Regions from separate parts of the Rhizobacter sp. LjRoot28 genome, predicted to be linked through region 1. Evidence: riboswitches for the same ligand, from Rfam matches in the RefSeq annotation. Region 1 holds a riboswitch; the other holds the start of a gene.
What was found. A riboswitch is a leader RNA that binds a small molecule or an ion and turns the genes downstream of it on or off. The one in region 1 is predicted to bind thiamine pyrophosphate.
Positions count from the first base shown of each region.

Region 2: linked by a shared signal. The riboswitch ahead of thiC (phosphomethylpyrimidine synthase ThiC) and the one ahead of ACSQ2F_RS07255 (TonB-dependent siderophore receptor) in region 1 are both predicted to bind thiamine pyrophosphate.

Region 1 is NZ_CAXUQC020000001.1:1,531,224-1,534,630, reverse strand. It holds gene ACSQ2F_RS07265 (DUF6602 domain-containing protein) at 1-617, opposite strand, end outside; gene ACSQ2F_RS07260 (nucleotidyltransferase) at 614-1,492, opposite strand; TPP riboswitch at 1,735-1,837, shown strand; gene ACSQ2F_RS07255 (TonB-dependent siderophore receptor) at 1,969-3,407, shown strand, end outside.
Region 2 is NZ_CAXUQC020000001.1:4,877,499-4,880,905, forward strand. It holds gene metE (5-methyltetrahydropteroyltriglutamate--homocysteine S-methyltransferase) at 1-361, shown strand, start outside; gene ACSQ2F_RS22320 (DUF1579 domain-containing protein) at 441-935, opposite strand; TPP riboswitch at 1,064-1,180, shown strand; gene thiC (phosphomethylpyrimidine synthase ThiC) at 1,235-3,133, shown strand; gene thiO (glycine oxidase ThiO) at 3,147-3,407, shown strand, end outside.

The sequences.
Region 1 (3,407 bases):
CGGGTACCCGGCTGCAGGACATAGTCGTTGCCATTCCTCGAGAAAGTGCCCGCGTCGGCGATGCAGCCGAGGTCAAGCACGCCGTCGTCTGGACCATGCCCCAGGTGCCCGGCCAAGGTCTCGCCTAGAGGCGGCTTCCAAGCGCAGCTCAAGGTGAGCAGCCCGGCCAGGATGTGCCCTGGGTCCTTCGCCGGCCGCACCCCGTCTACGGTTGGGACCGGCATGCTAGTCCGGCGCAAGCAGCGAACACTGGCCGCCTTTTTCTGCGCATAGCCCACGGTTTCGCTGGAGGCGTCCTGTTTCGCCTCGAAGACTGCATAGACGCTTTCGGCAGGCACAAACAGCGCCTCCTTGAAACTGAAGACCAGAGGCGAGTACTGCCGATCATGCACCACCACATCGATCTGGTCGCTGAAAGCACCCTGGCTGTCGACGACGTGGGCCTTGCTGACAATGTAGCGGCTAGGCAGATACCGGCGGAGCAGTTCGATCCAAACCGTTTCGCTCGCATCCCCCTTGTCAGTCGGATGGTTCAGCGCCTGCCGGGCCGTCCGGAGTTCGGCCTCCACCTGCCCATGTAGGTGCTCCAGCAAGGTTGGCAACGTCGGGTTGCTCATTTGACGATCTCCGCCCACGTCTTCGCCTGCAGTGTGCGCTGGGCCGTCGACTTGATGGCCGCTTTCTCACCCGGGGTCAGATCGTCAGAGATCACGTTACTGCCGTTCGCTGGGTCGACGAAGCGGCTGGTTGCGAAGTCGCTCGCCAGGTATTGCAGTACGGCCCAGATGCGAGAGGACAAGCCGCTGCCGCTGGTGTTCTTCAACGCCTCGATCACGGCCAGCTCGAGGCAAAAGGACGGACAGTTCAAGCCGTTCTGGGTGCGCCACAGCTTGAGAATGCGTGACTCCATCAACCGGTTGTGGGACAGCACATGGTCAACGTGCGTGCGGACGTTCGTCTTTGTCCAGGTGTCAGCTTTGCGCCGGTACAGGCTGTGGTCAAGCGTTAGGAAGGTCTGCTGCTTGCCTGGCACAAGGTCGACGTCGGCGCCACCGATGCGTAGACCTATCGACACGTTCTGACGCCGTGGGTTGTGGCCTAGATTTTTCAACGCGTTGAAAAGCGACTCGTAGATGTCCTTGAGCGTTTCCCGAGTGTCGGGCGACAACGAAAGAAAAAGGTCGATGTCGGTGCCGCTCCTGTTCGCCGTGCCCTTGGCGAACGAACCGCTCGGGTTCACGCCCTGCAGGTACTGTCCGCCCCACTGCCGAAGCACGGGGATGAGCACGTCGCGTGCTCGCCAGACGGGAGAGGTGGCCGAGGTGTCCACGTTTTCCCTGGCCAAGATGCTGAAAAGATAATCATCTGCGGTCACCGAGCTCTCCCCATTCTTTTCAAAGCGGGCAAGCTGCCGCGCAGCACCGGCCAGGAAAAGGATTCCCGTCCCATGTTGACCTCGGCGCGTTAGCCGGACGCCCGCAACCTGTTTCAACACCGGTTAGTCGACTTCACCGATGGACACGTCGCCTCTTTTCCTCGGGCGAATCGTCCACTAATCCGCAATCGTAGTGGACGCATCGAAGAAGTTGGGCTCTTGCTTGCCACGGGCGTGGATGTGTCCATGTCTTCGCAAGCGCCGAATGTTCGGCTACGTCTACCAGTTTCGTCACCCGGGCAGGGCTGCGGATTATGAGCGATCGCACTCTGCGATAATCCGCCCTGCTGCGCTTGGCGCAGCTCCGCTGGGGGTGTTGGTCCGGTTCGCCGGTCCGACTGAGAGAGTCCCTTTGAACCTGATTGAGGTAATCCTCGCGCAGGGAAGCCATTGCCGAAGGGGCTCGTTCCGCCGATCCATCGCCCCGGTGCCGCGCTCCCTGCCGTCGATCGAGCAACACGATGGCACACGCACACGCTTCTTCCCCGTCTCCCCGTTTCACGCATCGCCGCCGGGCCATCGCGCTCGCATGCATGACCACCGCCACCACGCTCGCGCAGGCGCAAGCGCAGTCCGCCGCGCCGCCCACCACGCTGCAGCCGCTGGTCGTCAAGGCCCAGGCGCCGGTGCCTGTCACCGGACTCACCGGCTTCGGCGACGTGCCACTCGTGTCGGTGCCGATGCAGACCACCGTGATCGGCCGTGACCAACTGGAGGAATCGCAGGCGCGGCGGCTCGCCGACATCCTGGTGTACGAGGCCTCGGCCACCGATGCCTACAACTCGCCAGGCTATTGGGACTACATCTCGGTGCGCGGCTTCACGCTGGACCAGCGCCACAACTACCGTCGTGAGGGCCTGCCGATCTCGGCGGAGACGGTGATCTCGCTGCGCAACAAGGAGCGGGTGGAGATACTCAAGGGCACAAGCGGGATCCAGTCCGGCACGAGTTCGCCGGGCGGCATCATCAACTACATCGTCAAGCGCCCGACCACAACGCCCCTTCGCCAGGGCACCCTGAGCACGGGTGAGCGTGGCAATCTCGGCGCTGCCATCGACCTGAGTGACCGTGCAGGTCAAGACGGCGCATTCGGGTACCGCCTCAATTTCGCCTACGACAACCGCAAGCCCGATATCGATCATTACGACCACCTCGAAGCGAGCCTCGCCGCCCTGGCGGTCGACTGGCGTATCGCTCCCGATTCGCTCCTGGAGGCCGAAGTGGAGTGGTCACGACAAGTTGGCAAGAGCCTGCCGGGGCACAGCCTGACGGGCGACCGGCTGCCGTCGGTGCGGGGCCCCGACAACCTCAACAACCAGCCATGGAGCCTGCCCAACAGGTTCGACGGAGTCACAGGCACGCTGCGCTTTCGGCAAGGCTTCGGAAACCGGTGGAGCTGGTTGAGCGAACTGAGCAGCCAGCAACTGGAAACCGACGATCGGCTGGCCTACCCGTACGGCTTCAATTGCGGAGTGGATGGCGGCTTCTGCGACCGATACGGCCCGAACGGCGAGTACGACGTCTACGACTTTCGCAGCGAGAACGAGCGTCGACGCACCCACGTTGCCCAAACGGCCCTGCAGGGCAAGGTCGACGCTGCGGGTTTGCGTCACACGCTGAACGTGGGCGTTCAGTACAGCCGTCGACTCGTCGACGCCAACCCGGGTTCGAACAACTATGTGGGCACCGGCAACATCGACGGCAGCCTCGTCACGCCGGCCGACCCGACGGCCGGCGAGCCAGGCACGGACAGCCGTGAGCACGCCATCGAGTGGTTCGCGACGGACGCCATCGACTGGGGCCACGGCATCACCACCTGGTTGGGGCTGCGGCACACGAGGATGCACCGTTTCAGCGTCGGCACGGATGGCGCGGACCCGTTGCCCAGCGCCGACGGCATCACGACGCCCTGGGTCGCCGGTTCCTACGAATGGAGGCCACGCCAGCATGTCTATCTGAGCTGGGGCGAAGG
Region 2 (3,407 bases), 3.3 Mb from region 1:
CACGCACATGTGCTACTCGGAGTTCAACGACATCCTGCCGGCCATCGCCGCGATGGATGCCGACGTGATCACCATCGAGACCTCACGGTCCCGCATGGAGCTGCTCAACGGTTTTGGCGACTTCGCCTACCCGAACGAGATCGGCCCCGGCGTCTATGACATCCACTCGCCGCGCGTGCCTCGCGCCGAGGAGATGCTGGCGCTGCTGCGCAAGGCGCGTGAGGTGATTCCGGACGATCGGCTGTGGGTCAACCCCGACTGCGGACTCAAGACCCGCGGCTGGGACGAAACCCGCGCAGCCCTGCAGCAGATGGTGGCTGCCGCGCAGACGCTGCGTCAGGAAGTGAGTGCCGCGGCCTGAGCCCCTCGCAGGAGCGGGTCGGTTCGCAGGAACGTGAACCCGCGGACCGATCCTGCGCACCCGGCTGGACTGTCCCGCCTCAGCGGACGCGCCGGTAGTCGCACTCCATGAAGCAATGCCATTCGCCGTTCTCGCCCTCCGACCACGACGTCATCCGCCGATGGTCGGGGCTTTTCCACTCGATGACGTCGCGGTAGTTCGTCGTGCCCTCGCCCGTCATCGAGGGACCTTCGACGGCCATCGTGAGCACATTGCCGGACGCGTCTCGGGTGATGTCGTAGACCCACAGCTCGCTCATCATCGAGCCGAGCCATGTGCCGACGAAGCGCTTGTTGCGCACGTCATAGCCGAGGGTCAGCTGCAGCGTGGCATCGGGGCAGCCGGGGAAGTCACCATGGCTTTCGAACTGCACCCAGAACGGCCCGATGGCGCGCACCGTCTCGGTGGCCTTCGCCCGCGAGTCTTCGGCCGGGGCGCCGTCGGCGCCGGGTGGGTTCGTCATTCGGGACTCGGCGGTCCATTCGCCCACGAATTGCTGCAGCCAGCGGTGTTCGGCGGTGGGTTCGGTCATCATCGGGCGCCTCCTTCAAAGATGAATCGAAAGGTTAAGTATCTGCCCGCCTCGATGGATGTCAAGGCGGGTTGCCCGATGCCGCTCTTGCGCAAAGGGTTGTCGCGCCACAGGCCATGTGATTAGAATCCGCTCGCTTGTCGGGGTGCCGAGGGTCGATTCGATCCGAGGCTGAGATGGCGCATCACGCCAAACCCGTTGAACCTGATTGGGATAACCCCCGCGTAGGAAACAATGCACTCGGCCCCCGGCGCTCCTTGGCGCCCGGTCTCCAGGCAGGCACCCCACCACTGGAGTCACCGATGGCCAAATCCCCTTCGCACGTCGACACCGACGACATCTCCCGCCGCATCACGCGCCAGCCCTTCCCTGGTTCGGCCAAGGTCTACGTGCCCGGCTCGCGCCCGGACGTGCGCGTGCCCTTTCGCGAGATCACCTTGGGCGACACGCTGGTGCAGGACGCAGGAGGCACGCGTCGCGAAGCCAATCCGCCGCTGCGCGTGTACGACGCATCGGGCCCGTACACCGACCCGGCGGCGACCATCGACATCGCGCGCGGCCTGCCGGCGCTTCGCCGAAGCTGGATCGAGGAGCGGGGCGACACCGAGTTGCTCGGCGGCCTGACGAGCGCCTTCGGCCGCACGCGCCTGGACGATCCGGCGCTGGCGTCGCTGCGCATGGCCGACGCACCCCGCCCGCGCCGGGCGCGCGCCGGAGCCAATGTCTCGCAGATGCACTACGCGCGCCGCGGCCTCATCACGCCCGAGATGGAATTCGTGGCGGTGCGGGAGAACCTGGTGCGCGCCCAGCTGCGCGAGCGCTTGGCGGCCGAGCGCAAGCCACAGCGGGGCCATGCCTTCGGTGCCCGCCTGGTGCACGACATCACGCCGGAGTTCGTGCGCGACGAGGTGGCCTGCGGGCGCGCCGTCATCCCGTGCAACATCAACCACCCCGAGAGCGAGCCGATGGCGATCGGGCGCAACTTCCTGGTCAAGGTCAACGCCAACATCGGCAACTCCGCCGTGACGTCGGGCATCGAGGAGGAGGTCGACAAGCTGGTCTGGGCGATCCGCTGGGGCGCCGACACGGTGATGGACCTGTCCACCGGCGACAACATCCACGAGACGCGCGAGTGGATCCTGCGCAACTCGCCGGTGCCCATCGGCACCGTGCCGCTCTACCAGGCGCTCGAGAAGGTCAACGGCCGGGCGGAAGACCTCGACTGGCCGCTCTTTCGCGACACGCTGATCGAGCAGGCGGAGCAGGGCGTCGACTACTTCACCATCCACGCCGGCGTTCGGCTGGCCTATGTGCCGCTCACCGCGGACCGCCTCACCGGCATCGTCTCCCGGGGCGGCTCCATCATGGCCAAGTGGTGCCTGGCGCACCACCGCGAGAGCTTCCTCTACGAGCACTTCGGCGAGATCTGCGAGATCATGAAGGCCTATGACGTCTGCTTCTCGCTGGGCGACGGGCTGCGCCCCGGCTCCATCGCCGACGCCAACGACGAGGCGCAGTTCGCCGAGTTGCACACGCTGGGTGAACTGACGCAGATCGCCTGGCAGCACGACGTGCAGGTGATGATCGAGGGCCCCGGCCACGTGCCGCTGCAGCTGGTCAAGGAGAACGTCGACAAGCAGCTGGCCGCCTGCTACGAGGCGCCCTTCTACACGCTCGGGCCCCTCATCACCGACATCTCGCCCGGCTACGACCACCTGTCGTCTGCCATGGGTGCGGCGAACATCGGCTGGTACGGCACGGCGATGCTCTGCTACGTGACGCCGAAGGAGCACCTCGGCCTGCCCAACCGTGACGACGTGAAGCAGGGCCTGATCGCCTACAAGATCGCCGCGCATGCCGCCGACCTGGCCAAGGGCTTCGCGGGTGCGCAGATGTGGGACAACGCCATCTCGAAGGCGCGCTTCGAATTCCGCTGGGAGGATCAGTTTCGCCTGGCCATCGATCCGGACACCGCGATGGCGTACCACGACGAGACCCTGCCCAAGGAGAACGCCAAGGTCGCGCACTTCTGTTCGATGTGCGGCCCGAAGTTCTGCTCGATGAAGATCTCGCAGGAAGTGCGGGCCTTCGCGAAGCTGAATGCGCCGGAGCGTCCCACGGTGCCCATCATGGCGCTGAAGGAGGCCTTCGATGACAAGGCGCAGGAGTTCCGCGCCCGTGGCAACGAGCTCTACCTCTGAAGGGACCCGGTCGATGACCCACGCAGCGATCGCCGGCGCCGGCCTCGTCGGCCGCCTCCTGGCTTGGCGGCTCGCGCGCAGCGGCTGGCAGGTGAGCCTGTTCGACCGTGCCGGGCGCCGCGACCGGACGTCCGCGGCCCACGTGGCGGCCGCGATGCTGTCGCCCTTGGCGGAGCGGGCCTCGGCCGATGCGGAGGTCTTTGCGCTCGCGCAGCGCGCCATGGTGCTGTGGCCCGAGTGGCTCGACGAGCTGCACCAGGACAGTGGCCAGGCG